One region of the Arthrobacter sp. SLBN-122 genome, then DNA from elsewhere that is predicted to be linked to it. Evidence: riboswitches for the same ligand, from Rfam matches in the RefSeq annotation. Region 1 holds a riboswitch; each other region holds the start of a gene.
What was found. Region 1 has a riboswitch for thiamine pyrophosphate ahead of thiD (bifunctional hydroxymethylpyrimidine kinase/phosphomethylpyrimidine kinase). Riboswitches for the same ligand answer to the same signal wherever they lie in the genome.
Positions count from the first base shown of each region.

Region 2: it holds a riboswitch for thiamine pyrophosphate, as region 1 does, so the genes downstream of both, thiO (glycine oxidase ThiO) here and thiD (bifunctional hydroxymethylpyrimidine kinase/phosphomethylpyrimidine kinase) in region 1, are expected to answer to the same signal.
Region 3: it holds a riboswitch for thiamine pyrophosphate, as region 1 does, so the genes downstream of both, FBY36_RS07335 (ECF transporter S component) here and thiD (bifunctional hydroxymethylpyrimidine kinase/phosphomethylpyrimidine kinase) in region 1, are expected to answer to the same signal.
Region 4: it holds a riboswitch for thiamine pyrophosphate, as region 1 does, so the genes downstream of both, thiC (phosphomethylpyrimidine synthase ThiC) here and thiD (bifunctional hydroxymethylpyrimidine kinase/phosphomethylpyrimidine kinase) in region 1, are expected to answer to the same signal.

Region 1 covers NZ_VFMS01000001.1:4,420,127-4,427,594, forward strand. Annotated here, with positions in the region: gene obgE (GTPase ObgE) at 1-1,459, opposite strand, end outside; gene rpmA (50S ribosomal protein L27) at 1,577-1,840, opposite strand; gene rplU (50S ribosomal protein L21) at 1,902-2,210, opposite strand; gene thiD (bifunctional hydroxymethylpyrimidine kinase/phosphomethylpyrimidine kinase) at 2,474-3,994, opposite strand; TPP riboswitch at 4,002-4,099, opposite strand; gene FBY36_RS20310 (Rne/Rng family ribonuclease) at 4,251-7,468, opposite strand, start outside.
Region 2 covers NZ_VFMS01000001.1:408,163-415,630, reverse strand. Annotated here, with positions in the region: gene FBY36_RS01830 (DEAD/DEAH box helicase) at 1-313, opposite strand, end outside; gene FBY36_RS01825 (RNB domain-containing ribonuclease) at 604-2,097, opposite strand; gene thiE (thiamine phosphate synthase) at 2,134-2,868, opposite strand; TPP riboswitch at 2,896-3,014, shown strand; gene thiO (glycine oxidase ThiO) at 3,008-4,306, shown strand; gene thiS (sulfur carrier protein ThiS) at 4,303-4,539, shown strand; gene FBY36_RS01805 (thiazole synthase) at 4,544-5,359, shown strand; gene FBY36_RS01800 (hypothetical protein) at 5,447-5,749, opposite strand; gene FBY36_RS01795 (DUF3107 domain-containing protein) at 5,771-5,995, opposite strand; gene FBY36_RS01790 (TetR/AcrR family transcriptional regulator) at 6,058-6,723, opposite strand; gene moeB (molybdopterin-synthase adenylyltransferase MoeB) at 6,809-7,468, shown strand, end outside.
Region 3 covers NZ_VFMS01000001.1:1,551,870-1,559,337, forward strand. Annotated here, with positions in the region: gene FBY36_RS07320 (UDP-N-acetylglucosamine 1-carboxyvinyltransferase) at 1-1,404, opposite strand, end outside; gene FBY36_RS07325 (energy-coupling factor transporter transmembrane component T family protein) at 1,522-2,322, opposite strand; gene FBY36_RS07330 (ABC transporter ATP-binding protein) at 2,319-3,866, opposite strand; gene FBY36_RS07335 (ECF transporter S component) at 3,866-4,489, opposite strand; TPP riboswitch at 4,558-4,698, opposite strand; gene FBY36_RS07340 (heme-degrading domain-containing protein) at 4,782-5,324, shown strand; gene FBY36_RS07345 (iron-containing redox enzyme family protein) at 5,520-6,575, shown strand; gene FBY36_RS07350 (glycosyltransferase) at 6,524-7,468, shown strand, end outside.
Region 4 covers NZ_VFMS01000001.1:44,390-51,857, forward strand. Annotated here, with positions in the region: gene FBY36_RS00255 (VOC family protein) at 1-397, opposite strand, end outside; gene FBY36_RS00260 (amidohydrolase family protein) at 497-1,579, opposite strand; TPP riboswitch at 1,658-1,765, shown strand; gene thiC (phosphomethylpyrimidine synthase ThiC) at 1,814-3,580, shown strand; gene FBY36_RS00270 (alpha/beta fold hydrolase) at 3,585-4,319, opposite strand; gene ffh (signal recognition particle protein) at 4,438-6,021, opposite strand; gene FBY36_RS00280 (glucose-6-phosphate dehydrogenase) at 6,106-7,468, shown strand, end outside.

The DNA.
Region 1 (7,468 bases):
CCCGGCGCTCCTGCTGCTCTTCACGCTTCTGGCTGCGGGTGGGGCGGTCACCGATATCAGCGAACCGGACATCCGTGCCGCGCGGCGACGCCAGGAGTTCAGCGCCTGCCATCATGGTGGGCTCCCAGTCGAAGACCACGCCGTCGTCCTCACCGATGACCACGGTATCGCCGGGCTTGGCGCCCTGCTTGAACAGTTCTGTTTCCACGCCGAGCTTGGCGAGCCGGTCTGCCAGGTAGCCGATGGCTTCCTCGTTGGTGAAGTCGGTCTGCTTGACCCAGCGCTCCGGCTTTTCGCCCAGGACGCGGAACAGCGGCTCCAGGTTCTTTTCCTCGCGGCGGATCTTGAAGCCGGTTTCGTTGACGGCGCGCGGACGCAGTACCGCGGGCTGGACCTTGGGCGGGGCGGCGGCCACGGCGTCGCGGGCGGCCTTGACGATTTCCGCCATGGCGAAGCCCAGCTGGCGCAGGCCCTCATGGCTGGTGGCGGACACCTCGAAGACGCGGTAGCCGCGTGATTCGAGTTCCGGGCGCACGAATTCGGCCATGTCCTTGCCGTCGGGAAGGTCCACCTTGTTCAGTGCGACCAGCCGGGGCCGGTGGTTCAGGGGCACCACTTCGCCGTCCTGGCCCGCGTAGCTCATGTCCACGGCGTACTTTTCCAGTTCGCCCTCGATGATGGCGAGGTCCGACAGCGGGTCGCGCTCGGACTCCAGGGTGCCGCAGTCGAGCACGTGGACCAGCGCTGCACAACGTTCCACGTGCCGCAGGAAATGGTGGCCCAGGCCGCGTCCCTCGCTGGCGCCTTCGATGAGGCCGGGAACGTCGGCGATGGTGAACCGCACGTCGCCGGCCTGAACCACGCCGAGGTTGGGAATCAGGGTGGTGAAGGGGTAGTCGGCGATCTTGGGCCGGGCCGCGGACATCGCGGCGATGAGGCTGGACTTGCCGGCGGACGGGAAGCCCACCAGGGCGATGTCGGCGATGGACTTCAGCTCGAGGATGACGTCCCGGGATTCGCCTTCGATGCCCAGCAGCGCGAAGCCGGGCGCGCGGCGCTTCTGCGAGGAGAGGGCGGCGTTGCCCAGGCCGCCAATGCCACCGGCGGCTGCCACAAACTCCGCACCCTCGCCCACGAGGTCGGCCAGTACGGTGCCGTCCTTGGACTTGACCACTGTGCCGTCCGGTACGGGCAGGATGAGGGTTTCGCCGTTCTTGCCGCCGCGCCAGTCGCCCATGCCGGGCCCGCCGTTGCTGGCGTGCCGGTGCGGTGCGTGGTGGTAGTCGAGGAGGGTGGTGGTCTGGTGGTCCACGCGAAGGATGACGTCGCCGCCGTTGCCGCCGTCGCCGCCGTCGGGACCGCCCAGGGGCTTGAACTTCTCCCGGTGGACGGAGACGCACCCGTTGCCGCCGTTACCGCCGGATACGTGCAGTACTACCCGGTCTACAAAGCTGGCCACGTGGATCTCCTCAGAAGCTGTTTACCTGGCGCCCCGGGGCGCCACATCGATTGTAATGCGGTTAAAAGAACAGTGGAGCGGGCCCTCAGGCCCGCTCCACCGCTTCAGAACTTGTTGTTACTCTGCAGCTGCAGCAGCAACGATGTTGACCACGCGACGACCGCGGCGGGTACCGAATTCAACGGCGCCCGGGGTCAGTGCGAACAGGGTGTCGTCCCCGCCACGGCCAACGCCGGCGCCCGGGTGGAAGTGGGTGCCGCGCTGGCGGACGATGATTTCGCCTGCGGAAACAACCTGGCCGCCGAAGCGCTTGACGCCGAGGTACTGAGCGTTGGAATCGCGACCGTTGCGAGTGGAGCTCGCGCCCTTTTTATGTGCCATCTGAAATGCCTGCCTCTAAATTCTGGGGAATCTGTTGAAATGCCTGAACACTAACCGGAGGTTAGCTGATGCCGGTGATCTTGACCTTGGTCAGTTCCTGGCGGTGACCCTGGCGCTTCTTGTAGCCGGTCTTGTTCTTGAACTTCTGGATGACAATCTTAGGACCACGCAGGTCCTGGAGGATTTCAGCCGTAACAGTTACCTTGGCCAGGTCGGCGGCGGCGGAGGTGACCTTGTCACCATCAACCAGGAGCAGTGCGGGCAGCTCAATGGTGCTGCCGGCTCCACCGGCGACGCGGTTCAGGGTAACGAAGTCTCCAACGGAAACCTTCTCTTGGCGGCCGCCTGCGCGGACAATCGCGTACACCACTTGGGAACTCACTTCTCTCGACGTTTATAACTAAATTTGCGTGCGGAACCGACTATCAAAAGCCTGGTTTCTCGCTGTGCCTCAACGCCGTGGGGTCATAACCCAAGTGTTGGCGTAAGCACCGAAGATCTAGATTACGCTAATTTTGTCTTCGGCCGCAAATGAGGCTGGTTCCCGGCGGGTTGCTGTGATAGGCACCACAGCTCAGGTCCGGCGTCCGCACCATGCCCCACCATAGTACCGGCACACCCGCAGGCCGCGGTTCAGGAGTGCAGGCGCGGCGCGTCGAAGAACTCCACTTCGAGCCGGCAGGACTGCTTGAACGCGGTCAGCATCGCAGCCTTCTCATGGTCGGAAGCCTGCCGCCCGGCCGCATCCACGATGGCGATGGCCTGGCGTGTGGCTTCGGCAAAGCCCTCATCTGCGTAGGTGCGGAGCCAGTCCGCGTACGCGTGCCCGTCCGGTTCCCCGGAGGCCAGGAACCGGGCGTGCAGCGTGGCGCCGACCTCGGCGTAGAGCCAGAAGCAGGGCAGGACGGCGGCGGCGAGGACCGCATAGCTGCCCGACGACGACGCTGCGGTCAGGTGGTCCACGTAGGACTTGGTGACCGGGCCCAGGCCGTTCGGGGCCGGGCGGGTGCTGAGCCACGAGCGGTGAAGCTCCGTTTCCACTTCAAGGCACTGCTGCGCGGACCGTGCCCAGAACAGCTGCTCGGCCTCCGAGGGGGCCAGGGCGCTGGCCCGTGCCAGCACGCGGGAGTAGCCGTTCAGGTAGAGGGCATCCTGCGCCAGGTAATAGGCAAAGTCCTTTTCGGAAAGATCGCCCGAGGCCAGTCCGTCGATGAAGTCCAGCGCGTAGATGTCGTCGAGGTCCTGGCGGGCTTCGGTCCACAGCCGGGCCGCGAAGCTGCCTTCCGCCGGGACGGGCCGCACGTGGTGGAAGTGGTGCACGGGTCCGTTCCCCTGGCCCACCTCCAGCTGGGCGGAGTTCTCGAGTGCGCCGGCCAGCCAGGGCTTGACGGTCCGCAGCGAGGCCTCCCAGTCACCCAGGCGGGCCTGGACGGTTGCCATGGCGGAGGACAGGGAACATCCGGTGCCGTGGCTGTTGCGCGTGGAAATGCGCTTCCCCTGCACTTCCACCACCTCCTGGACGAGGAGGCCTGCAGTGTTCACAAGTGCGTCCGGGCAGTCCAGGCCTGCCAGGTGGCCGCCTTTAACCAGTACGGTGGCTCCGGTGGCCTCGGCCAGGCGCCTGCCTTGGTCCAGTGCGGCCTCCCAGTTTTGGGCTGGCTCCGTCCCGAGCAGCAGCGCGAGCTCGGGCAGGTTGGGGGTGATGAGGTGGGCAAGCGGCAGCAGTTCCCGGAGCGCGGCTTCGGCGGATTCCTGCAGCAGCCGGTCCCCGCTGGTGGCCACCATCACGGGGTCAAGGACAACGACGGCGGGACGGACCTTTCCGAGCCACTCGCGGACAGTGCGGATCACCGATTCGTCACCCAGCATGCCGATCTTGACGGCGTCGATGCTGATGTCATCGCTGACGGCATCCAGCTGCTGGGCCAGGAACGCGGCCGGAGGGACGTGGACGGCCTGCACGCCGCGGGTGTTTTGCGCTGTGAGGGCGGTAATCGCCGCCATGCCGTATCCGCCGTGGGCGGCGATGCTTTTGAGGTCCGCCTGGATCCCGGCTCCCCCGGACGGATCGGAACCGGCGATGGAGAGGACGCGCGGGACGTCGCGGCCCGTGGGAAGGCCGGAGGGAACGCCGGGCGCGGTTGGCAGGGGCATGGAAAGGGTCGGAGACAAGAGACATCCCTTCGCCGGTACTAGCCGGACAGGTTCAACGGGTCTGGATCTCAGCCGGCCTTCTGCGCGGCACCCCGTGTCGCTGTCCAGCGTAGCTGCTGGTGCCGACGCGGCGGAAAGGTGACAGCACCTGCCTATGCAGGAAGTCCCCGCCTTGTGGTCCATTCCCCCCGAGACTCTGAGGGGAAAGGTCCACATGGCGGGGACTTCCTTGGTGGTGCGTTGGTTCTGACCTGGCTTAGAGCTCCGAGGCAGGGACTCCGACGCCGAGGATGATGGGTTCCGCTGCCGGCTTGGCAGCTTCAGCCTTGGCGGCGTCTTGTGCCTTAGCGGTGTCGGGGGCCTTGGCTGCGTGTGAATGTCCGGCACCCGTGGACTGGACGTTCTCGTGGTGCTGGACAGCTGTCTCGTTGGCTGCGCCCTGGGCACGGCTGGCAGCGCGGTGGCGCCGCGGCCTGCGTTGCCGGGTCTGCTCCAGGGTGTGGTCGGAGTAGTCCTTTTCCGCGGGCGCTTCCACGGTGGCGTGGGTTGCCGCTCCCCCGCCGGCCTGCTGTTGCGGCGCTGCCGGTTCGGCTGCCTTCACCGATTCTGCGGCTTTGGCCGGCGCATCCTCCATGGGTGACGCCGGCTGGCCGAGGTGGGCGAACGCTTCCGCCAGCCGGTCCAAGGTGAGGGCGGGCTTGGGGTGCTGCTCCTCGGCGTGCTCCACGAACGGAAGCGGGACTTCCTCGCTGCCGAAGGTCAGGACAGCTGCGGGGCGTGCGGGGGAATCGGCGTCGTGCTTCTCCTCCGCGGGAACCGGCGCAGGCTCGGCCTGCGGCGCCTGGCGGGTTGCTGCCACCTCATCGTCATGCAGGTGCGCCGCGTGGGCGGCAGCCGCAATGTTCGCCAGGGCAAGCCGGGTGGCCTCTGCTTTGGCGTGCCGCTCAGCATCCGCCGTATCCGGCACGACGGTGTGGACGTGCACTGCAGGCGCCGGGACAGCCTCGGGCTGCTGGCCGCCGCGTCCGCGCCGCCGTTTGCGCTCGGGACGGACTCCGGGCTGGCCGGCATCGGGCCGCTGTGCCTCGGCGCGGTGGGCTTCCCCGCGGGCTTCGGGGCGGTTGTCCGCGCGCTGGACGTGGTGCTCGGCCGCCACGATGTTGGCACGGCGGTGCTCCACGGGATCGTCATGGGTTACTACCCCGCGGCCCGCGCAGGCCTCGCACTGCTCGCCGAAGACTTCCAGCAGGCCCGTACCCATCCGCTTGCGGGTCATCTGGACCAGGCCCAGCGACGTGACCTCGGCAACCTGGTGCTTGGTCCGGTCACGGCCCAGGCATTCCACCAGGCGGCGCAGGACCAGGTCCCGGTTGGATTCGAGCACCATGTCGATGAAGTCGATCACGATGATGCCGCCGATGTCGCGCAGCCGCAGCTGGCGCACCACTTCCTCGGCAGCTTCCAGGTTGTTCTTGGTGACGGTTTCCTCGAGGTTGCCGCCGCTGCCGGTGAACTTGCCGGTGTTGACGTCCACCACGGTCATGGCCTCGGTGCGGTCGATCACCAGGGAGCCGCCGGAGGGCAGGAAGACCTTGCGCTCAAGCGCCTTGTGGATCTGCTCGTCGATGCGCCAGGCGGAGAAGATGTCCTGGTCCTTGGTCCACTTCTCGAGGCGTCCCACCAGGTCCGGCGCCACGTAGGTGACGTAGGCCTCGATGGTGTCCCAGGCTTCCTCACCGGACACGATGAGTTTGGAGAAGTCCTCGTTGAAGACGTCGCGGACCACCTTGATGGTCAGGTCGGGTTCGCCGTAGAGCAGTTCGGGCGCCAGGATCTTGGTGGACGCGGACTGGCTTTCGATGCCTTCCCACTGGGCGCGCAGCCGGTTGATGTCGTGCGTCAGCTCTTCCTCGGACGCGCCTTCCGCAGCGGTGCGGACAATGACGCCGGCATGCTCGGGCAGGCGGTCCTTGAGGATGCGCTTGAGGCGGTTGCGTTCGACGTCGGGCAGCTTGCGGGAGATGCCGGTCATAGAGCCGCCGGGCACGTACACCAGGTAGCGGCCGGGAAGGGAGATCTGGCTGGTGAGCCGGGCGCCCTTGTGGCCCACGGGGTCCTTGGTCACCTGGACCAGGACGGTGTCGCCGGACTTCAGCGCGTTCTCAATCCGGCGCTGCTTGCCCTCGAGGTTCACCGCTTCCCAGTTCACTTCACCGGCATACAGCACGGCGTTGCGGCCGCGGCCGATGTCAACGAACGCCGCTTCCATGGACGGCAGCACGTTCTGGACCTTGCCCAGGTACACGTTGCCAATCAGCGAGTCCTGCTGGGTCTTGGACACGAAGTGCTCGGCCAGGACGCCGTCCTCGAGGACGGCGATCTGGATCCTGTCGTCGCGCTGGCGGACGATCATTTGCCGGTCAACGGATTCGCGGCGGGCCAGGAACTCGGCCTCGGTGATCACCGTGCGGCGGCGGCCCGTGTCGCGGGACTCGCGGCGGCGCTGCTTCTTGGCCTCGAGGCGGGTGGAGCCCTTCACGCTGGTGACGCGGTTGTTGACGGGCGCTTCAGTGACGGCACGGGGCGCACGGACCCTCGTCACCGTGTTGGGCGGGTCATCATCCCCGCCGCCGGTGAGTTCAAGGTCCTGGTCTCCGCGGCGGCGGCGGCGACGGCGGCGGGACGTCACACCGTCCTCCAGCTGCGTGGCGTTGTCCTCGTCGGCGTCGTCCTCGGCGTCAACCTCGGCGCTGCCGCCCTCGCTGTCCTGGTCGGCAGCGTCGCCGATGCGGCTGCGGCCCCTGCGGCCCCTGCTGCGGCGCCGGCGGCGGCCGGAGGCATCGTCGCCGTCTTCGGCTTCTTCCTCTTCAGGCTCCTCGACGGCGGGCGCTGCGGGACGGACCACGGTGCTGAGGTCCGGTGCCTGGAAGAGCACGGACGTGGGCGATGCAGGTTCCAGGAAGAGGGAACCAAAGGGGCTGGCAGCCGCGGCGGGCGCAGACTCTCCCGTGTCCCCGGCCGGGGTTTCCTGTGCAGGCTCCTGAATGACGGAAGCCTCCGGGGCCGGCACCGCAGCGGGCTCCTGGGTCTGCCCGGCGGCGGCAACGGGTTCCTGCCCGGCGACCTGTCCCTGCACCGCAACGTCTTCCTGTGCAGCCTCTTCCGGCGCAGCAACCTGGGCGGCGGCTTCCGGAGCCACGGATTCTGCACCCGCGGCGTCCGCTGCCCCTGATTCCGCTGCAGTGGCGGCGGCCGGGGACGCAGCCTTTCGGGTGGCTACCCGACGGCGGCGAACGGGCCTGGTTTCGGCGTCTGCCGTGGCGGCAGTGGCAGGGACTGCGGCAGGGCTTTCACCCGTTGCGGCCGGTTCCGCTGCCATGGTGTCGGGGGCGGCAGCATCGGCGGGTGCCGCCGCTGCCGGTTCATCAGCGAAGGCGGGCAGGGGTTCGGCGGTGTCCGGCTTCCTGCGGGCAC
Region 2 (7,468 bases), 4.0 Mb from region 1:
GGTCGTCCTGCCCGATGACGCGCTGGAGTGCGGGAATGCCGAAGCCCAGGGTCTTGCCGGTGCCGGTCTTGGCCTGGCCGATGATGTCATGGCCGCCAAGGGCCACCGGCAGGGTCATGGCCTGGATGGGGAAGGGGTGGGTGATCCCGGCGTCGGCCAGGGACTCCACGATGTCCTCGCGGACGTTGTAGTCGGCAAAGGACTTTTCCGCGATCTCATGCGGGGTTTCGTCCGAGATAATGGTTTCTTCCGGCTCGATGGTTTCCGTGCCGGACTCATCGCTCAGAAGCTGGTGGGTATGCAATTCACTCACGGGGGAGTTTCCTTATTCATTTGGGCAATGGCGCTGCCTGCTCAACGGGCCGGCCAGGGCTGGCCGCTCCGGAGCACGCTCAGGCGCGCAAGCGATTCCAGTGGAAGCCGATCGCGGGCTATCTAATGCTGGCACTGGTGACCAGCGGGTAATTCTCAAGATCGCGTAGGGGCGGGCTTGTTGGTTTCAAATCAAGGAAATCAACGACCGGGCATCCATTTCTACCCTCTCAGTCTAGCCGCACAGGCGCAGAAACACTGTTCCGGCCCGCCTGCCGCGCCTGCCGGCCCTCACGGGACGAGTTCGAAATGGATCTCCCGGGTGGTGATGTCCGAAGAAACCAGGCGGACCCGGACCTTGGTTCCGGACTCCAGCTCGCCCGCACACCGCGCGGTGACAGCCGGCTCGGCAACCTGGATAATGCCCGAACTGCCGTTGCCGTTCTTTCCGTTGCCGCTTTTCCCCGTTCCGTTGCCGTTGCCGTTGCCGTTCTGCGGTTTGGACCCGGAAATCACGATGGCCTCGAACTCCTGGCCAATGTGGTTCAGCAGCAGCGCCGCCTCCACGGTGTCCAGGGCCAGGCGCTCCATCCTGGACGCCAGCTGGTCTGAGCCGGCCATGATGCCCGGCAGCAGCGGAAGGGCCTCACGCGCCCAACCCGGAACGTCGGCGCCGTTGCTCAGGGCCTCGCAGATGACCAGCACGAAGCGGTCCACCAGGCGGCGCAGCGGCGCGGTGGTGTGGGCATAGGCCGCGCCGATGGCTGACTGAACCCCGTCCTCGGGGACTGTGCCGTCAAAGGCGGTATAGGACGCTCCCCGGAACAGCATGCCGGCGGAATGCATGATGGCCAGCTGGCGCGGGTCGGTGGGATCCAGTGACCTCAGGTACTCGCCATAGCTGACCTCGCCGTCCCAGGGCCTGCCCAGCACCTCGGTCTGCAGACGGAAATGGCGCAGGGACCGTTCTTCCGGGGCGGGCATGGTGCGCAGGATTCCCACTTTGCCCTCCAGCATGAGCTGCGCGGCCGCCATCCCGGTCATCAGCGAAATCTGCGCGTTCCAGTCCTCCACGGCAAGCTGCGGGACAGCGTCAATGCGGTAGCCGCCATCGGGCAGCTGGACAATTTCCTGCTCGGGCATGTTCAGGCTTGCCCCTCCGCGTTCCCGTTCCAGGGCCACCCGTTTCAGGCCCACCTCCCGGAGCAGCTGCAGCACCGGGGAGGCAGTCCCGGCGTCGAGGTCTGCCTGGGCGCCCTTGTAGCTGAGCTTGTCGCGGCTGCGGACCCGCGCCCGCCTGACGCCCACTGACAAAACCGTCGCCTCGCCGTCGAGCGTGAAGTCCCACACGAACGCTGAACAGTCCTGCCCAGGCAGCAGGCTTCCTGCCCCCTCGCTGATCACTTCCGGATGCAGCGGAATCCTGCCGTCCGGAGCGTAGAACGTCTGGCCGCGGCGCCGGGTCTCGGCGTCCAGCGGACCGCCGGGGGCAACGAACGCGGGGACGTCGGCGATCGCGTACAGCACCCGGTAGCCGTTCCCGTCCGGTTCGATGAACACCGCCTGGTCCAGGTCCGTGGACGTTGCCGGATCGATGGTCACGAACTCCACGGCGGTCAGGTCATAGGACGGCAGCTTCAGCGCGGCTACGGCAGCCTGGGCATCCGCCACGGCTTCAGCGGGGTAGGGTCCCGGCAGCTCGAGTTCGGTCCGCAGCAGGCCCAACGCCTCTTCCAGGGCGTTCCTGTGGTCATGGACGTTGGGGGCCAGCCGATGATGTGACACAAAAATCAGCGTAGCTCCAAGTCCATGGATATGGCATCAGGCGCCGGCGGCATCCAGCGCGTCGAGGAGCGAAGCAGCAGCGGCCGCGGGATCGGGAGCCTCGGTGATGGCGCGGACCACCACGATCCTGCGGGCCCCCGCTTCCGCCACCTGCCGGACGTTTCCGTGGTCGATGCCGCCAATGGCGAACCAGGGCACCGGATCCGCCGCCCTTCCCGAGGCGTCCGCGGCGTACTTCACCAGGCCGGGTCCGACGGCGGCCCTGCCGGGTTTGGTGGGGGTGGCCCACACCGGACCCACGCAGAAATAGTCCAGGCCGGCCGGCCCGGCAGCTGCTGCCAGGGCGGCGTCCACCTGCTCCGTGGTGTGGCTGGAGAGCCCGATCGCGGCATTTCCGTTGACCAACGTACGCGCTGCGGCCAAGGGAAGGTCCTTCTGGCCGATGTGGAACACCGGTGCCCCGGAGAGGACGGCGATGTCCGCGCGGTCATTGACTGCCCACAGCCTGCCGTGCCGCACCGCAGTCTCCTTGAGCACCGCCAGAAGGTCAAGTTCCTCGGCGGCTTCGATGGTCTTGTCCCGCAGCTGGATGATGTCCACCCCGCCGGCGAACGCGGCGTCAACGAAGTCCGCAAAGTCGCCGCGGTCCCGGCGCGCATCGGTGCAGAGGTACAGGCGGGCGGCCTTGAGGGCGTGGCTGTCCCGTGAATTGACGACTTCGGTGGCGGGAGCGCGGTGGCCGGCGGGGAAGGATGGGGTGGACACATTCATGCGTGCAAGCCTAGTTCCTCTAAACTGGGCTGGTACTGCGGGAGCCCGCGGCAGCTGTCATAAAGCGCCGGGCTGAGAGGGCGTCAGAGCCGACCGCTTGACCTGATCCGGGTAATGCCGGCGTAGGGAAGGAACCCATATGCGTACCCCCTTCAACCACCCCGGGTCCGCCGGCGCCTCCAGCCCCTCCACCGTCCGGGCCGATGTTGCGGTCATTGGCGGGGGAGTGGTGGGGCACGGAATCGCCTGGGAGGCGCAGCGTTCCGGACGCTCCGTGGTGCTCATCGACGACGCACCGGGTACCGGCGCCAGCTGGGCCGCGGCCGGCATGCTGGCCCCCGTCAGCGAACTGCACTACCAGGAGGAAGACCTCCTGAAACTGATGCTCGATGCATCAGCGCGCTGGCCGGGGTTCGCCGCCGGCCTGGACAGTGCAACGGGCGCGGATTCGGGATACCTGACGACGGCGACACTCGCCGTGGGTGCCGATGCGGCCGACCGCCGGGCACTGATGGATCTGCGTACCGTCCAGCAGGCCAACGGGCTGGTGGTGGAGCCCCTCACCGTACGGGAGGTCCGGAAGCGCGAACCACTGCTCAGCCCGGCCATTGCCTGCGCCCTGGACACCCCTGCGGACCACCAGGTTGACCCCCGGCGCCTGGTGGCAGCCCTGCGGCTGGCCCTGGCCGGCGCGGCACGGGAAAAGCCGGCAGTGGCTGTTGCCGGGGCAGCGGACGGCTATGCCGTGCCGCAGCGGGCAGCCGGGTTGTTGTGGGACGGCGGAGCTGTTGCCGGCGTCCGCCTGGCCGACGGCGGCACCGTGCTGGCAACGGAAACCGTAGTGGCCAACGGGCTGCAGTCCGCGGCACTTGACGGCCTGCCGGAGGGCCTTGAGCTGCCGCTGCGGCCGGTGCACGGGGACATCCTCCGCCTTGCCGTTCCCTGCCACCTGCAGCCCCTGGTGACGTCAACGGTCCGCGGGCTGGTCCACGGCGTGCCGGTGTACATCGTCCCGCGGCAGGACGGGACGGTGGTGATCGGAGCCACCCAGCGGGAGGATGCCCTGTCCGACGCCGTCAGTGCCGGAGGGGTGTACCAATTGCTGCGGGACGCGCAGGCGCTGGTGCCCGCCGTCGCCGAACTTGAACTCCTGGAAGCCACCGCCCGTGCCCGCCCCGGAACCCCTGACAACGCACCGCTCCTGGGCCGGGTACCGGCGCCTGCGGCCTCCGCGGACGGACTGGCCGGGCATGTCCCGGGCGTCATCGTTGCCACCGGGTTCTTCCGGCACGGCGTCCTGCTCACTCCCGCGGCTGCGGGTATCTGCAGGGACCTGCTGGACGGAAAAATCGATCCCCGCTGGGCAGCGTTCAGCCCGGACCGGTTCTCCAGGCCGGCCACAACAGCAACAAGCCCTTTCATCAAGGAGACAGCGTGAACATCACCCTCAATGGAAACCAGCACACGGTGGCCGACGGCGCCTCCATCACCACACTGGTCCGCCAGGTCACGGGACGCCCGCTGGCTGACAACGGGCAGGCGACGGACGGCGGGAAGCTGGGTGTCGCCGTCGCGCATAACGCCCAGGTGGTGCCGCGGAGCCAATGGTTCGCCACCGCGCTCGCCGAGGGTGACGACATCGAACTTGTCACAGCAGTACAGGGAGGCTGACACCATGACCGAAACCAGCACCATCAACCCCGCAGGAAGTGCCGGTACCGCTGACGCTCTGGTGATCGACGGCGTCGCCCTCGGATCCAGGCTCATCATGGGCACCGGGGGAGCTCCCAGCCTCGACGGCCTGGGCGCAGCGCTCCTGGCCTCCGGCACCGCGTTGACCACCGTAGCCATGCGGCGCTACTCCACGGCGGAAACAGGCTCGCTCTTCCAGCTGCTGGTGGACCACGGGATCCGGGTCCTGCCCAACACGGCCGGCTGCTTCACGGCCAGGGATGCGGTCCTCACCGCGGAACTGGCCCGGGAGGCGCTGGAGACCGACTGGGTCAAACTGGAGGTCATCGCGGACGAACAAACCCTCCTGCCGGACGCCGTGGAACTCGTCGAGGCCACCGAGCAGCTCGTGAACCGCGGCTTCAAGGTCTTTGCCTACACCAATGACGATCCCGTGCTGGCGCTGCGGCTGGAGAACCTTGGCGCCACCGCCGTCATGCCGCTGGGCGCCCCGATCGGCACCGGCCTGGGGATCCTGAACCCGCACAACATCGAACTCATCGTTTCCCGGGCCTCCGTTCCTGTGGTCCTGGACGCCGGCATCGGCACGGCGTCCGACGCAGCCCTTGCCATGGAGCTGGGCTGCGACGCCGTGCTGCTGGCCACGGCCGTGACCCGGGCCCAGAACCCGGCGCTCATGGGCGAGGCCTTCAAGCATGCGGTGATCGCCGGCAGGATGGCCGGGGCGGCCGGGCGCATCCCGCGCCGGGAGCACGCCCTCGCGTCGTCGGCAATGGAGGGCCGGGCGGAGTTCCTCTAAGCTCCCGGTTAAACGGCTGTGGCCACCACCGCATGGGTGGTGGCCACAGCCCTTTAAGCTTTGCGGCAAGAGCAGGCGGATGGAAGCTCAGCGCCGCAGGATCGCCGTGAGCTGCTGTGCGTCGTGGCGCGCACGCGTGCGGCCCAGGTAAACGACGGCGGCGATGGCGGCTGCAATGCCGAGAACGATGGGCAGGATCCAGGGAAGCCAGGTCAGCCCTGGCAGGTAGCCGAAACCAGCTGCCATCAGGATGATCCACACCAGCGCTGCAACAGCTGCGGCGACGCCGGCCGGCAGTGCAGCACCGTACTTGGCATGCCGCCTGTCATTGGCCCAAACGACGAAGCCGGCTGCGACGGTGGCCAGCACCACGATGGTCAGCGAAAGCATGGATCTCCTTGGAACCGGGGACTAGAACTGTCCGAACCCGACGCGCCGAACCTCTTCGGCGCCGATCTCCACATACGCCAGTGCGTTGCCCGGAACGATGATCACGCGTCCTTTGTCATCCTTCAGCCGCAGTTCGCTGCCGCCATTGATGGCTTCACCAACAACCTTGGCCACAGTCTCCGCGTCCTGGGTCGATTCCAGCACGATCTCGCGGCCAACGTTTTGAACGCCGATCTTAATTTCCAAGGGGGCCTCCCAGCCTGTGAAAGTACTCGTGTTTCTCTACGAGGTGTTGTCTTATTTGTAGTCTAGGACTCTTTGGGGAAGCGAGAGATTCCGCGCCAAGCTAAACGGTAGATGAGGTCACTGGCCACGTTGAGGTCCAGGTTGCCGTCCGTTTCCAGCCAGTACCGGGCGCTGACCTGCGCCATTCCCGCCAGTCCGCGGCCCAGGAGTTCGGCTTCGAGGTGGGGGAGCTTGGTGTCCTCGGCAATGACCCGGGCGATGGCGTCGGCGAAGGTCCGGTTGAAGGTTTCCAGCCTGGAACTGACATCGGGGTCGTTGATCAGGTCGGACTCGAACACCAGGCGGTGGGCCTGGTCGTCATTGGCGATGAAGTGGAAGTAGGCGCGCATGACGGCCTGGACGCGTTCATCGTTGTCCGTGGTGGAATTCAGGGCACCCAGCATCAGCTCGGTCAGGGACGCCAGATGGCTTTCCAGCAGTGCGAGGTAAAGGTCGCGCTTGGAGGGGAAGTGCTGGTACAGCACTGGTTTGCTGACGTGCGCGGTCTCTGCAATTTCATCCATGGCCGCGCCGTGGTAGCCGTTGGCCACGAACACCTCCTGGGCTGCCGCCAGCAGCTGTGCGCGGCGCTCATCCCGGGGCAGCCGGGCGGACCGATGGCCTGCGGGGCGGGAGGCAGTTTGCGGTTCGGCGGCGGGCGGGCGGTCAGCCCGTGCTTCAGGGACCACAGTTGTCCTTCTTTCCATTGCAGTTACCCTTCACTTTACTGCGGGGTAATATGACCCGCTGGTATTCCGGGGCATACATTGAAGTATGGCTTCGTCTTTCACCGCAAATTCTTCAACCCTTTCGCTGGATCCGCTGGTGGAACCGGCTGCCGCGCTTACCGCTGATGAGGTGGAGCGTTACTCCCGGCACTTGATCATTCCCGAGATCGGTGCCCTGGGCCAGCGGCGTCTCAAGAACGCCAGGGCGCTGGTGATCGGTGCCGGCGGCCTGGGCGCGCCGGCCTTGCTGTACCTGGCTGCGGCGGGCGTTGGCACCATTGGAATCGTTGACGACGACGTGGTGGACCTGAGCAACCTGCAGCGCCAGGTGATCCACGGCGTCAGCGACGTGGGCCGGCCCAAAATCGAGTCTGCGCGCGATGCCATCGCGGAGCTGAATCCGCTGGTGGATGTCCGGCTGCACAACCTGCGCCTGGATTCGTCCAACGCCCTGGAGCTGTTCAACGGGTACGACCTCATTCTTGACGGGGCCGACAACTTTGCCACCCGGTACCTGGTGAACGACGCCGCCGCCATCCTGGGCAAGCCTTACGTATGGGGTTCCATCTTCCGGTTCGACGGCCAGGTCAGCGTGTTCTGGGAGAAACACGGCCCCACCTACCGCGACCTGTATCCGGAGGCTCCGCCTGCCGGTTCCGTGCCTTCCTGCGGCGAGGGCGGGGTGTTCGGCATGCTTTGCGCTGCC
Region 3 (7,468 bases), 2.9 Mb from region 1:
GGCCAGCAGCAGGCAGGCGGCCGGACGCAGCGCAGGCGGGCAGCCCACCTCGGCGGCGCGCCACTTGGTGGGTCCGTTGACGTAGATCCGGTGCGGATCCAGGAGCTGCACCTGCGCCCCAAGCCGGTTCAGCTCCGTCAGGTAGATCGCCCGGTTCTCGTACACCCAGTCATGGATCATGGTCTGGCCCTGCGCGTTCGCGGCGATGACCGCGAAGAACGGCAGGTTGTCGATGTTCAGCCCGGGGAACGGCATGGGGTGGATCTTGTCCTCCGGGGCACGCAGCGTGGAGGGCTTGGTGGTGACGTCCACCAGCCTGGTGCGGCCGTTGCGTGCCATGTACTCACCGGAGATTTCCAGCTCCTGCCCCATTTGGCCCAGGGTGGCCAACTCAATCTCCATGAATTCGATGGGCACCCGGCGCACCGTGACCTCGGAGTTGGTGACGATGCCGGCCGTGATAAGGCTCATGGCCTCAATGGGGTCCTCGGACGGGAAGTACTCAATCTCGGCGTCGATTTCGGGCCGGCCGGTGATCTTCAGGGTGGTGGTGCCCACACCCTCGATGGTGACGCCGAGCATCTGCAGGTAGAAGCACAGATCCTGCACCATGTAGTTGGGGCTCGCATTCCGGATCACGGTGGTACCGGGCCGGTGCGCCGCAGCCATGATGGCATTCTCGGTAACGGTGTCCCCGCGTTCGGTAAGGACGAAGGAGCGGTCGCGGGTATCGGCAGGAGGCGCCTGGACGGTGTAGAAACCTGAAGTGGCCTCCACCGAAAGGCCAAACTGGCGCAATGCCTGCATGTGCGGTTCCACGGTGCGGGTGCCAAGGTCGCAGCCGCCGGCGTACGGCAGCCGGTACTCCCGCGACTCATCCAGGAGTGGACCCAGCAGCATGATGACGCTCCGGGTCCTGCGGGCCGCGTCAACGTCCATGGCATCCAGGTCCAGGACGGCGGGACGGCGCAGGCGCAGGTCGGTGTCGTTGAGCCAGGTGCACTCCACGCCGATGCTGGTCAGCACTTCGACGATGCGGTTGACTTCCTCGATCCGGGCCAGCCGGCGGAGCACGGTGGTGCCGCGGTTGATCAGGCTGGCGCAGAGCAGGGCCACGCCGGCATTCTTGCTGCTGTTGACGTCCACGGCGCCGGACAGGGTGTGGCCGCCCTCTACGCGGAGATGCGTCATTTGCGGTTTGCCGACGTTGACAATGCTGCGGTCGAAGATGGTTTCCAGCCTCTGGATCATCTTCAGGCTCAGGTTCTGCTTGCCCTGTTCCATTCGGGCGACAGCGCTTTGGCTGGTGCCGAGTTCGGCGGCCAGTTGACCCTGGGTCCAGCCCTTCTCGGTGCGGGCGTCCCTCAACATGGCGGCAACGTGCTCAGCGGTTTCCTGCGTCATAAGCAAAAATATATCATAAATGAGTTATCGTGGCCGTTGTCGCACCACGAGCGGGGTCAATGGAAAGCCTTTACCCGATACATGCGATACAAATCACCAGTAGGGTAACCGCCAGCCTCAGCTGCCCAGCCACACCATGTTCCATGTTCCGGCAGCCAGCGCCGCAAAAAGGGCAAGCCCGGCCACCAGGACACCGCCGGCCACCACCCCAAGATCCAGCGTGCTGAACGTGGATTCCCGGGCCCAGGTCCGTTGGCCACCGCCGAAACCCCGGGCTTCCATGGTCACGGCGAGCCGGGACGCGCGGCGGACGGCCTGTACCAGAAGCCCGAAGCTCTGCCCCAGGGTCGCTTTCACGCGCTGGCCCAAGCTGCCGCGGGAACCCACACCGCGTGCACGGCGCGCCATCCCGATGGTCTGCCACTCCTCGGCCATCAGCCCCACCAGGCGCATCGCGGCGAGCGTTCCCAGGACGAACCGGTGCGGCAGGCGTGCCTTCTGCGCCAGCGCGTCCGCAAGGTCGGTGGGATCCGTGCAGCTCATCAGGAGCACCGCCGGAAGCGCGATGGCAAAGCCGCGCAGCATGAAGCCGACGCCCAGCTGCAGGGAACCTTCGCTCATGGTCCAGATGCCGGCGTCGAGCAGGATCCTGCCGCTGTCCGGCGCCAGGATGGACGTGCTCCAGCCGCCCACGGCGGCGGCGATGATGAGCGGCCACCCGCGCTGCCACAGCAGGGACAGGGTGAGCCCGGCCAGGGGGAACAGCAGGAGCTCGAAAACCAGGGCCACGGAGGCCGACACCCAGTCGATGGACAGCGCCAGGACCGCGGTGATGAGCAGGACGGCCGCGAACTTGCTCAGTGGATTGGCGCGGGCCAGGAGGGCATGGTTGCCGGCCAAGGTGAGTTGCTGCCTCATGGTGCCACCGCTTCCGCCGCAGCCATCCGCAGTTCGGTCCCGCCCAAGGCTTCGGTGAACTCGGCGTCATGCGTCACGGAGACCACCGCGGTGCCGGCATCCAGGAGTTCGGACAGGAATGAGGCCAACTCAGCCCACGTGTTGGCGTCCTGCCCGAACGTGGGCTCGTCCAGGACCAGGACCTGCGGGCTGGCGGCAAGGACGGTGGCCACGGACAGCCGCCGCTTCTCGCCGCCGGAGAGCGTATAGGGGTTGGCGTCCACCAGGTGGGTGAGCCGCAGCCGCTCCAGCAGTTCGTCCACCCGGTCTTCGCCACGGCCAAGGTGCCGGGGGCCGAACAGCAGCTCATCCAGCACCTTGCCGGTCACGAACTGGTGCTCCGGCTCCTGGAACACCGTCCCCACGCGCGAAATCAATTGCTCGGCCTTCCACCGGTACGGGTCAATGCCGGCCCCGCGGCTGAGGTCCAGGGTGGCTGACACTTTTCCGGAGACCGGCTCCAGCAGCCCGGCCAGGGTCAGCGCGAACGTGGACTTGCCGGCACCGTTGGGACCTGTGACGGCGAGCGCCTGCCCGGCCCGGACCTGCGCGGCCAGGCCTTCCTGGACCGGTACCGGCGGGATCTTCCGGAAGCCCTTGCGGCGGGGACGTTCGCGGGAAACACCCAGCTGTTCGGCGGCCAGCAGCAGCTTTCCCGTGCCCGGCGCCGGGACAAGGGCGCGGGCGCGGGTTGCCGGCACGTAGCCGGGGACCCACACACCGGCTGCGGCGAGCATGGCCCGCGCCTCCGTGAGCACCCGGTCCGGCGGCCCATCCAGGAGCACGGCAGGATTGGTGCCGGAGCCCGGCTGTAGGACCACGATCCGGTCCACCAGGTCCTTCCACACGGAAACCCGGTGTTCCACCACCACCAGTGTGGCCCCGGTCTTGTCGAGGCAGCGCGCCACGGCATCGCGGACCTCCAGCACGCCGTCCGGGTCCAGGTTGGCGGTTGGCTCATCCAGCAGGATCAGGCCCGGGCGCATGGCCAGGATGCCGGCCAGCGCCAGGCGCTGCTTTTGCCCGCCGGACAGGGCCGACGTGGGGTGGTCCAGCGGCAGGTGGGACAGTCCGACGTCGGCAAGCGCCTCGTGCACCCGCGCCCAGATTTCCTCCCGCGGCACCGCAAGGTTTTCGGCACCGAAGGCGGCGTCGTCCCCCACGCGCGACAGGACCACCTGCGTCTCGGGGTCCTGCTGCATGAGCCCGGCGCGCCCGCGCTGGGCGCGGGGCACGGCGCCGTCAACCAGCAGCGAACCTGACTCGTCGGCATCCCCCGCCTCGCCGCCGTCGTCGTTAATGTCCTCCCCCAGCACCCCGGCGAGCGCATGCAGGAGCGTGGACTTGCCGGCGCCCGAGGGGCCGAGCAGGAGCACCCGCTCCCCCGGGCTGATGTCCAGGTCGAGGGCGTGGACGGCGGGCTTGACCCTGCCGGCATGCCGCCAGCCCCAGCCGCGGGCGGTGACAGCGGCAGGGCGGACCGCCGTGCCCTGGGCCATTGCCATCAGGAGAAGACAGGCTCCGTGGCAGCCTTGCGCGAGGCGAAGGAGCTCAGCACTCCTGTACGTGCCAGGCCGCGCGTGGCCACCCAGGACAGGGCGCCGGCAATGACTGCTCCGGAAATCATGCAGAAGACGATGTAGGCCAGCTTGTCACCGCCGGAGTAGGCGATGTTCCAGCCCCACGGCGCAAAGGAGTCGTTCAGGCCGCAGAAGAGACCTGCTGCCGCACCTGCCAGCAGGGATACGGGCAGGTTGAACTTGCGGTAGACGAAGATGGCGAAGATGATTTCCGCACCCAGGCCCTGGACGAAGCCGGAGAAGAGGACCGAGGCGCCGTACTGGGAGCCCATGAGCAGTTCCCCGGTGGCGGCCACGGTTTCGCAGAACAGTGCGGCCCCCGGCTTGCGGATGATCAGCATGCCCAGCACCCCCGGAATCATCCATCCGCCGGCGATGATGCCGGTCAGGGGCGGGTAGGCGGCGTTCATCGGCACGGATACTGCCGCCGCGCCTTGGGACCAGGCCCAGAAAATAACGCCGCCGGCGATGGCCACCAGCGCGGCGACGACGATGTCCACGACGCGCCAGGACTTACTGGTGGTCTTCTTGATTGCTGCAGTGCTCATTGGAATCCTCCTGGGAAACAGGAGGGGAAAGTGGACCCGGCTGACGGCCCGATGCCGTGCAGCCGCGACACTTTGAGAACTCGACTCCCTTGCGCCGGTACTAACCGGATCAGGTTCGAGGGTCTGCGGCTGTCCGCACTCTCAGCGCCCACCTGCGGTGCCCGGCGGATGCCAGGATGCCCGACGGCGGCGCTCCCCTGTCGTTTGTAGTGTTGCTTTTTGTTGGGTAAGGCTTTTGATTGCCCTTCCGGGCGTGGTCAAGTTTACACCGGGCGGGGGTAGATTGAAGGCCATGAGCGCCATTCCACCGGATGTGACCGGGTTCGATCCTGATTCCGCCGACGCCCAGCTTGAGGGGTCGCTGGAGGCACTGGTTGCCCGGGTCGAGGCGGAGGTCCGGGAGCTCCATTTCTCCGGTTTTTCGGTGGATGACGCGTTGAACCTGGGCCTGCTCCTGGTGGAACTGGGCAAGGAGCGGTCGCTTCCCATCGCGATCGACATCACCAAGGGCGAGCAGGTCCTTTTCCACGTCGCGCTTCCCGGCGCCACTCCTGACAACGGGCACTGGATCCGGGCCAAGCAGCGCACGGCCGCCCGGTACGAGGTACCGTCCCTTTTGGTGGGGCTGCGGGGCCGGCTGGGCGGCGGCCGGATCGAGGACAACGCCTGGTTCGACCAGTCCCGGTATGCAGCCCACGGCGGCTCCTTTCCTATTTATGTCACCGGCGTGGGCGCGGTGGCCACGGTCACCGTCTCCGGATTGCCGCAGCTGCAGGACCATGACCTGGTGGTGGAAGCGCTGCGCGACATCTTGGGGTCAGCCCTGTCTGACTGAACTGTCTGACTTGCCGTTGTCCGGCTTGCTACTGGGGGACCAGCGAAACCCCCCATATACAAAGACTGCTTAGCTTTTATTAGTAATCATGCTTACTATATTGTTCCCCGGGTTTCGAGGAGGACAGGGCATGGCAGTCACCATGGGCGGTCCCGCGTTCGTTCCCGTCACCAGCGCGGCAGACCAAGGAGCACCATGAGAATCCCGGAAACCAGAGGCCCCCTCAGCAGCGCCCTGTTCGAGGTCCTGGCGCAGGCTCCGGACTCCGCCGGGACGGAACTGGACGCCCTGTACCGCCTGGCCGCAGGGCAGGTGGCCGGCACCGCTGACATTATTGGCGACGAGGACATCCAGCTGGCCCTCTTCTGCCTCTACGAACTCCATTACTCCGGGCTGGACGGCGTCTCTGACCACTGGGAGTGGGAGCCCGCGGTAATCAAGGTCCGGCAGCTGCTCGAGGAACCGTTTGAGGTTGCCCTCCGCGCCGCCGCACAACAGGCCGCTGGAACCCTCGAACTGCCCGTCGACGGTGCCATGAGCAGCGACCAGGTGGCAGATGTCCTGTTCGGCCTCGCCGGCAAGGACACCGGCCCCAGCGTCTCCCGCTACGTTGCCCGGAAGGCAACCCTGGATCAGCTCAGGGAGTTCCTGGTCCACAAGTCCATGTACCAGCTGAAGGAAGCCGATCCTCACACGTGGGCCATCCCGCGCCTCAGCGGACGACCCAAAGCGGCCCTGGTGGAAATCCAGGCGGACGAATACGGCGGCGGCCGCCCCGAGCGGATGCACAGCGCGCTGTTCGCCCGGACAATGCGCGGCCTGGGCCTCGATGACAACTACGGCGCCTACGTTGACGCCGTTCCCGCCGTCTCCCTCGCATCGGTAAACCTCATGTCCCTTTGCGGACTGAACCGGCGGCTCCGCGGTGCCATCACCGGCCACCTGGCGATCTACGAAATGACCTCTTCCCAGCCCAACCGGTTCTACGGCAACGGCTTCCGCCGCCACGGTTTCGGTGCAGACGTCACGCACTACTTCGACGAGCATGTGGAGGCCGACGCCGTCCACGAACAGATCGCAGGGCGGGACCTGGCCGGCGGGCTCGTCGAAGCCGAGCCGGAACTCCTCGCGGACGTCCTGTTCGGGGCGACGGCGGTCATGGCCATCGACGGCCGGCTCTCCGCCCACCTCCTGTCCTCGTGGGAAGCCGGGACATCATCGCTGCGGGCGGCCGTGCCGGCGGCAGCGTGACGGGCCGAGCGGTGCAGGACCTGCACGGCGTGACCCCCGGGGCGGAGTACATCCTTCCCCTGCGCTGGAGTGAAGACTCCGGCCTGGCTGATCTGTCGGACTACCTCCGGCGCCTCGTGGCCTGGATCCCGGTCACCGTGGTGGACGGCTCCGCCCCCCACCTCTTCGAACGCCACCGCGCCGCGTTTCCCGCCGCCGTGCGCCACCTCTGCCCGGACTCCGATGGTTCCCCGGGCCAGAACGCTTTCCCGGACCGCCCCGTCGTCGGGCGCGACGCCCACAACGGAAAGGTGGCGGGCGTGATGACGGGCATCCGCGCCTCCAGCGCGGAGTTCCTTGTCATTGCCGATGACGACGTCCGCTACACGCGCGAGGCCCTCGCCGCCGTCGTCCATCACCTTGCATCCGCGGACCTGGTGCGGCCGCAGAACTACTTCGACCCCCGCCCGTGGCACGCCTTGTGGGACACGGCCAGGACGCTGCTCAACCGCGCATGGTCCGCCGACTATCCCGGAACGCTGGGAGTCCGCCGCAGCGCACTCCTGGCCACCGGCGGCTATGACGGTGTCCTGTTCGAGAACCTGGAGCTCATCCGGACCGTCAAGGCCGCCGGCGGTAGGGAACGGATCCTGCCCGGCCTGTTCGTGGCCCGGCGGCCGCCAACTGCCCGGCACTTCCTGCGCCAACGCATACGGCAGGCGTACGACGATTTTGCCCAGCCGCGGCGGCTTGCCGCCGAGCTTGCCCTGCTCCCGGCAGTCATCGGGGCAGCACTTTTTCCTGCCCGAGCAAGGCGGAACGCCCTCCTGGGGCTGGCCGGCGCGGCCGTCACCTGCGCGGAAATTGGTCGACGGCGGCACCACGGGACCGCCGTCTTTCCCGCCTCGGCAGCG
Region 4 (7,468 bases), 4.4 Mb from region 1:
CCCAGTACAGCTCGATGCCGTTGCCCTCGGGATCGGTGAAGTAGAAGGCCTCACTGACCAGGTGGTCGGCACTGCCGGTGAAGGAGCGGGGCTCGTATTGGGCGGCCGTGGCGATGGTGGCGGCGAGAGACGCCTGATCCTCGAACAACAGGGCCGTGTGGAAGAGGCCCGCCTCTCCCCTGTCGGGAAGGTGCAGCCCGGGGGCCGGCGCCAGGTGGACCAACGGCCTGCCGAGCCTGCCGAGATACAGGCCGCCGTCCTGGTCGGCCACCACCTCGAGACCCAGGGCGCGCTGGTAGTAGTCGGTCATCACCTTCATGTCGCCCACCTTGAGCATCACCGTGCCCATGGCGAGGTCGGCAGGAAGAAGATCCTGGCTGCTGGCTGCTGCGGTCATGTGAAGGCTCCTTGTGTTGGCGGCCGTCCCGTTGGCGGCCTGTCACACATTAAAATTACTTGAAGCTTCAATTTATTCCAAGTCCCGTGCTCATCCTGCTCAGCGGATGATGCGGCCGCCCAGCACCACATGTTCCAGGGCCGAGATAGCTTCCGGGACAGCCCGCGGGTCCTCCCGGCACACCACGACGTCGGCCCGGGCACCTTCCGCCAGGTTCTCCGCTCCCAGCCAGGTGCGGGCTGACCAGCAGGCAGCGTCCAGCGCCGCCTCCATGGGCAGGCCTGCGCCGTGCAGGGCGAGGATCTCGTCGGCGATCCTGCCATGGCGGATCACGCTGCCGGCATCCGTGCCGGCAAAGATGCGCACTCCGGCGGCATGGGCTTCGGCCACGCGTTCCAGCCTGCGTTCCCAGAGGGCGCGCATATGGGCTGCGTAGCGCGGGAACTTGGCGTCTGCCTGGGCAGCGATCCCCGGGAAGGTGGCGATGTTGATGAGGGTGGGCACGATCGGCACATCCTGCTGCGCGAACCGGGGCAGGTGCCGCGGCAGGAGCCCCGTTGCATGTTCAATGCAGTCAATTCCGGCATCCAGCATCTGGTCCAGGGTGTCCTCGGCGAAGCAGTGTGCGGTCACCCGGGCGCCTTCGTCGTGGGCTGCGCTCACGGCATCGCGGACGACGGCGGCGGGAAACGACGGCGCCAGGTCGCCGGCGCCGCGGTCGATCCAGTCGCCCACGAGCTTGACCCAGCCGTCGCTGTCGCGCGCCTGCTTCCGGACGGCTTCTACCAGGCCGTCCGGTTCCACCTCTGCCGCGAAGCCCCGCAGATACCTGCGGCTGCGGGCAATGTGGCGTCCGGCGCGGATCAGCAGCGGGAAGTCCCGGCCGCCCTGCATCCACCGGGTATCGGCTGGGGAACCTGCGTCCCGGACCAGCAACGTGCCTGCCGACAGGTCCGCCCGGGCCTGGTCTTCGGCAGTTGTTGGGTCCACCGGGCCGCCCGGTCCGAGTCCGATATGGCAGTGGGCGTCCACGAAGCCGGGCAGCACCCAACCGTCCAGAACGCGGTCCGGCGCCTGGCGGGGACGGGTGTACGTCAGCTTTCCGTCGACGGACCACAGGCCCCGCTGCTCTGTGTCCGGCCCCGTAAGCACAGGGCCGCTGAATTCGATGATCTCCGGCATTGGACTCCCTCTTTGTCGCCAGTCAGGCTAGCACCGGCCATGTGACAAGGCCCTTCCGGAGGGCTGTGGTAGCTTCGTTCCTGACCACACGGGTGCCCCTGCAGGGGCTGAGATCGGGCTGACGCAGCCTGCGACCGTTGAACCTGTCCGGGTAATGCCGGCGAAGGAAGTGAGTATTCCTTGAGTACACCAAATGCACAGCTAAGCCCTGCCCAAAACCAGTCCGGGAAGGCCATGCCTGAAGACAGCGCCGTAACGCAGTCCCTGAAGTCACATTCGCTGGCGTTCCTCGAGGACGCGGAGCCAGGCATCCGGGTCCCGGTGACGGAGATTGCCCTGGAGCCCTCCCCCAATGGAGCGCCGAATGCGCCCTTCCGGACCTACCGCACTGCCGGGCCGGGCAGCGATCCTGTCCGCGGCCTTCCCCCTTTCCGCACTGAATGGATAGCCGCACGGGGAGACTCGGAAGCCTATGGCGGCCGGGAACGGAACCTGCTCGACGACGGCCGGTCGGCAGTCCGGCGCGGCGCGGCGAGCGCAGAGTGGAAAGGAGCGCGGCCGGTGCCCCGCCGCGGCGTCGAAGGTAAAACCGTGACGCAGATGCACTACGCGCGGCAGGGCGTCATCACTCCCGAGATGCGCTTCGTGGCGCTGCGGGAGAACTGCGATGTGGAGCTGGTCCGCAGCGAGGTGGCCGCCGGCCGTGCCATCATCCCCAGCAACATCAACCACCCCGAGTCCGAACCGATGATCATCGGCAAGGCGTTCCTGGTGAAGATCAACGCCAACATCGGCAACTCGGCCGTTACCAGCTCCATTGCCGAAGAGGTGGACAAGCTGCAGTGGGCCACCCAGTGGGGCGCGGACACGGTGATGGACCTTTCCACTGGCGATGACATCCACACCACCCGCGAATGGATCATCCGCAACTCTCCGGTGCCGATCGGCACCGTCCCGATCTACCAGGCCCTGGAGAAGGTCAACGGCGAAGCCAATGCGCTGACGTGGGAGATCTTCCGCGACACGGTCATTGAGCAGTGCGAACAGGGCGTGGACTACATGACCGTCCACGCCGGCGTCCTGCTCCGGTATGTTCCCCTCACGGCCAACCGGGTGACGGGCATCGTCTCGCGCGGCGGTTCGATCATGGCCGGATGGTGCCTGGCCCACCACCAGGAAAACTTCCTGTACACGCATTTCGATGAGCTCTGCGCGATCTTCGCGAAGTACGACGTCGCGTTCTCCCTGGGCGATGGACTGCGGCCGGGAGCGACGGCGGACGCCAATGACGCTGCGCAGTTCGCGGAACTGGACACCCTGGCTGAGCTGACACAGCGCGCCTGGGAGTATGACGTACAGGTGATGGTGGAAGGGCCGGGCCACGTGCCGTTCCACCTGGTCCGCGAAAACGTTGAACGCCAGCAGGAACTGTGCAAAGGCGCGCCCTTCTACACCCTGGGCCCGCTCGTCACCGATGTGGCCCCCGGGTACGACCACATCACCTCGGCCATCGGCGCCACGGAAATCGCCCGGTACGGCACGGCCATGCTCTGCTACGTCACCCCGAAGGAACACCTGGGCCTGCCCAACAAGGACGACGTCAAAACGGGGGTGATCACGTACAAGATCGCTGCGCACGCCGCAGATCTCGCGAAGGGACACCCCGGCGCCCATGAACGGGACGACGCCCTGTCCAAGGCGCGGTTCGAGTTCCGCTGGCGCGACCAGTTCGCACTGTCCCTGGACCCGGTGACGGCGGAGGCCTTCCATGACGAGACACTGCCCGCAGAACCGGCCAAGACGGCGCATTTCTGCTCCATGTGCGGTCCAAAGTTCTGCTCCATGAGGATCAGCCAGGACATCCGGGACGAGTACGGATCAGCAGAAGCACAGGCTGCCCTGGCGGACGCTGCAGCCGGCATGAGGGACAAGAGCCAGGAGTTCCTGGCGGCGGGCGGAAAGGTTTACTTGCCGGAGCTGACCGTTCCCGCCCAAAATTAGGGGTTCAGGAGGCCCGGGCTGACTGCACGCGGCTGACGTCCCTGATGAAGGAGCGGATGATCCGGTCCCCTTCCACGGAGTCATGGGGCCGGTGCCCTCCCGCCGCGGTGCGGTGGAGGGCGCCGGTCTCGCGCAGGTAGCCTGCGATCTCCTCGTAGAGCGGCTCCCATCCCCCGGTCAGGACCAGGGTGGGAACGCCGGGAACGATGTGCAGCGGAGCTTCCCAGGCCGGCGCCTGCAGCCGCAGCCGCCGGGCAGAGCGCTTTTCCTCGGCCGTGGCCGGTTGCTGCAGATCGGTGGCATAGACGCGCCGGACGAATTCGCGCTGGAAATCCTCATCGCTGAGCTGGTGCCGGACGTCGAACAGCGGCTGCATCAGCTTGATATGCGCCGCCGTGGCGGGAAGCTCGGCAGTCAGCGACAGGCAGGCCGGCTCCACCAGCGTCAATGAAAAAACGAGGTCGGGACGTTGGACGGCGGCCATCATCGCCGCGATGGCGCCCTGGGCGTGTGCCACGACGTGCCCTCCCGCGGCGCCCCTGCCGTCGTCGGCCAGAGACCGCAGCACAATGGCAGTGTCCTCATCGAAGGACGACTCCACGGGCTCAGCCACGGGATCAAACCCGTGGCGGCGCAGGAACAGTGCGTCGTAGGACAGTGCCATGCCGTGCTGGCGCGGCCATGCGGCGGCGCCGAAATTCCCGGCGCCGTGCACGAACACTACCCTCTGCTTGAACATGACCCAACCCTATTCCACGGCACCGGTATCCCGCCGGACCCCATCCCAAGTGACTCGCAGTTAACGCACTGAAAGGCGTGTTTCGGAGCGTTAATTGCGAGTTACTTGGGTTGGGCTGTTATTTGCCGAGGAACTTGTCGAAACCCTTGGGAAGGTTCAGCTGCGAAGGATCGAAGTCTCCCGACTGCTGCCCGAACGCGGCACCCGTAGGCAGTGCCTTGGCGGCGTTGGCACGCCGGGCTTCGGCGTCCTTGCGCTCCTGGGCGGCCTTGGCCGGGTTGCCCGACTTTGCCTTCTTCTTGGGCGCGTTCTTGGCATTCTTCCGCGCGCCGCCGCCGGCTCCGGGCATTCCCGGCATCCCGGGCATGCCCGGCATTCCGCCCTGTGCCATCTTCTTCATCATCTTCTGGGCCTGGGCGAAACGCTCCAGCAGGCCGTTGACCTCCGAGACGTGCACGCCGGAACCGCGGGCGATGCGGGCGCGGCGGGAGCCGTTGATGATCTTCGGAGCCACGCGCTCGTGCGGGGTCATGGACCGGACGATGGCCTCGACGCGGTCGATTTCGCGCTCGTCGAACTGCTCAAGCTGCTGCCGGATGTTCTGCGCGCCAGGCATCATCATGAGCATTTTCTTCATGGAGCCCATGTTGCGGATCTGCTGCATCTGGGCCAGGAAGTCATCCAGGGTGAAGTCCTCCTGGTCGGCGAACTTCTTCGCCATCCGGGCGGCTTCGTCCTTGTCCCAGGACTTTTCGGCCTGCTCGATGAGCGTGAGGACATCGCCCATGTCGAGGATGCGCGAGGCCATGCGGTCCGGGTGGAAGAGCTCAAAGTCGTCCAGGCCTTCACCGGTGGACGCGAACATGACCGGCTTGCCGGTCACAGACGCGACCGAGAGGGCGGCACCGCCGCGGGCATCGCCGTCGAGCTTGGACAGCACGATGCCGGTGAAGTTGACGCCCTCGTCGAAGGCAAGCGCCGTGTTCACGGCGTCCTGGCCAATCATCGAGTCGATGACGAACAGGACCTCGTTGGGCACGATGGCGCGGCGGATCTGCCGTGCCTGCTCCATCATGTCGGCGTCGACGCCGAGCCGGCCGGCGGTGTCCACGATGACGACGTCGTGCAGCTTCTGGCGGGCTTCCTCGACACCGGCGCGGGCCACCGCTACGGGGTCACCTGCGGGGTGCTCAAGTTCAGAGGACGTGGCGCCCGGGTGGGGTGCGAACACCGGCACCTTGGCGCGCTGGCCCACGACCTGGAGCTGGGTAACGGCGTTGGGGCGCTGCAGGTCGCACGCCACCAGCATGGGGCTGTGGCCCTGGGCCTTCAGCCACTTGGACAGCTTGCCGGCAAGGGTGGTCTTGCCCGCACCCTGGAGGCCCGCCAGCATGATGATAGTGGGGCCGTTCTTTGCCAGGCGAATCCGGCGGGTCTCGCCGCCGAGGATCTCCTGCAGTTCCTCGTTGACGATCTTGACGATCTGCTGGCTGGGGTTCAGCGCGGCGGAAACCTCAGCGCCGAGGGCACGTTCGCGGACCCGTCCGGTGAATTCACGGACCACTGGCACGGCAACGTCGGCGTCCAAAAGGGCGCGGCGGATCTCGCGGACTGTGGCATCAACGTCGGCCTCAGTGAGGCGGCCTTTGCCGCGGAGATTCTTGAAGGTTGCTGTCAACCGGTCAGAGAGTGAATTGAACACGCGCCGTGCACTTCTTTCAGTGGATGATCGGGACTCGACTATCTAGGGTACCAAGTCAGGCACGCAAGGTGGCATGCTGGCAAAATGACGAGCCAAACAACTGTGAAGACTTTGCTCATCCTCGGCGCTTCCGGCGACCTTACCGGCCGGCTGCTGCTGCCGGGCCTTGCGCGTCTGGTCGCTGCAGGGCGCGCGGAGGGCCTCACCCTGGTGGGTGCCGGCTCGGACCCGTGGACGCCGGAACAATGGCGGGAGCGCGTCCAGTCATCGTTCGCCGGTGCAGCCGGCGCATCAGACAGGCCGGGGAAGGACGCCCTCGAGCTGCTGCAAAAGGAGACCGTGTACCACCAGGTGGACGTCACGGCCAAGGGTGCCCTCGCATCCCTGCTCAAGGGACTGGAAGGACCCGTGGCCGTCTACTTTGCGTTGCCGCCCAGGATCAGCCAGGCGGCCTGCGGGACGCTCCAGCCGGAAGAGGTCCCGGAAGGCACCCGCCTGGTGATGGAGAAGCCCTTCGGCTCCAGCGAGGAATCCGCACGGTCCCTCAACCGGACTTTGGCCCGCCTTGTCCCGGAGGACCACATCCACCGGGTGGACCACTTCCTCGGCAAGGCCACCGTCCTGAACATCCTGGGCCTGCGGTTCGCCAACAACTTCCTGGAGCCCGTGTGGAACCGGCAGCACGTGGAGAAGGTGGAGATCTTCTTTGACGAGGACCTGGCCCTGGAAGGCCGCGCGCGCTACTACGACGGCGCCGGGGCCCTCCGCGACATGATCCAGAGCCATCTCCTGCAGGTCATGGCGATCATGGCCATCGAACCCCCGGCCACCATCGGCGAGCGCGATCTCCGTGATGCCGTCTCCACCGTCCTGCGGGCCAGCAGCGTCAAAGCCCCCTTCACTGAATCAACGCGCAGGGCGCGCTATACGGCCGGTTCCGTGGCCGGCAAGGACGTCCCCGACTACGCCAGGGAGGAAGGCGTGGATCCCGGACGGGAAACGGAAACACTTGCCGAAATCCAGGTGGGCATCGACAACTGGCGGTGGCAGGGCGTGCCTTTCATCCTGCGCTCGGGCAAGGCCCTGGGGGACAAGCGAAAGGAAGCGGTGGTTACTTTCCTGCCGGTGCCGCACCTGCCCCAAGGCTTCACCGGGGTGGACTCCCCCAACCAGCTTCGGATCGGCTTCGGCCCCGACACGCTGGAGTTCGACGTCGACGTCAACGGGCCTGGAAACATCTTCAGCCTGGGCCGTGTGGCCCTGGAAGCAGAACTGAGTGCCTCCGACCTGCTGCCCTACGGCGAAGTGCTGGAGGGCGTGCTGACCGGCGACCCGTTGCTGTCCGTCCGCAGCGACACCGCGGAGGACTGCTGGCGGATCGTCGAGCCGGTGCTCAAGGCGTGGGAGCGGGGGGATGTCCCGCTTGAAGAGTACGACGCCGGTTCGG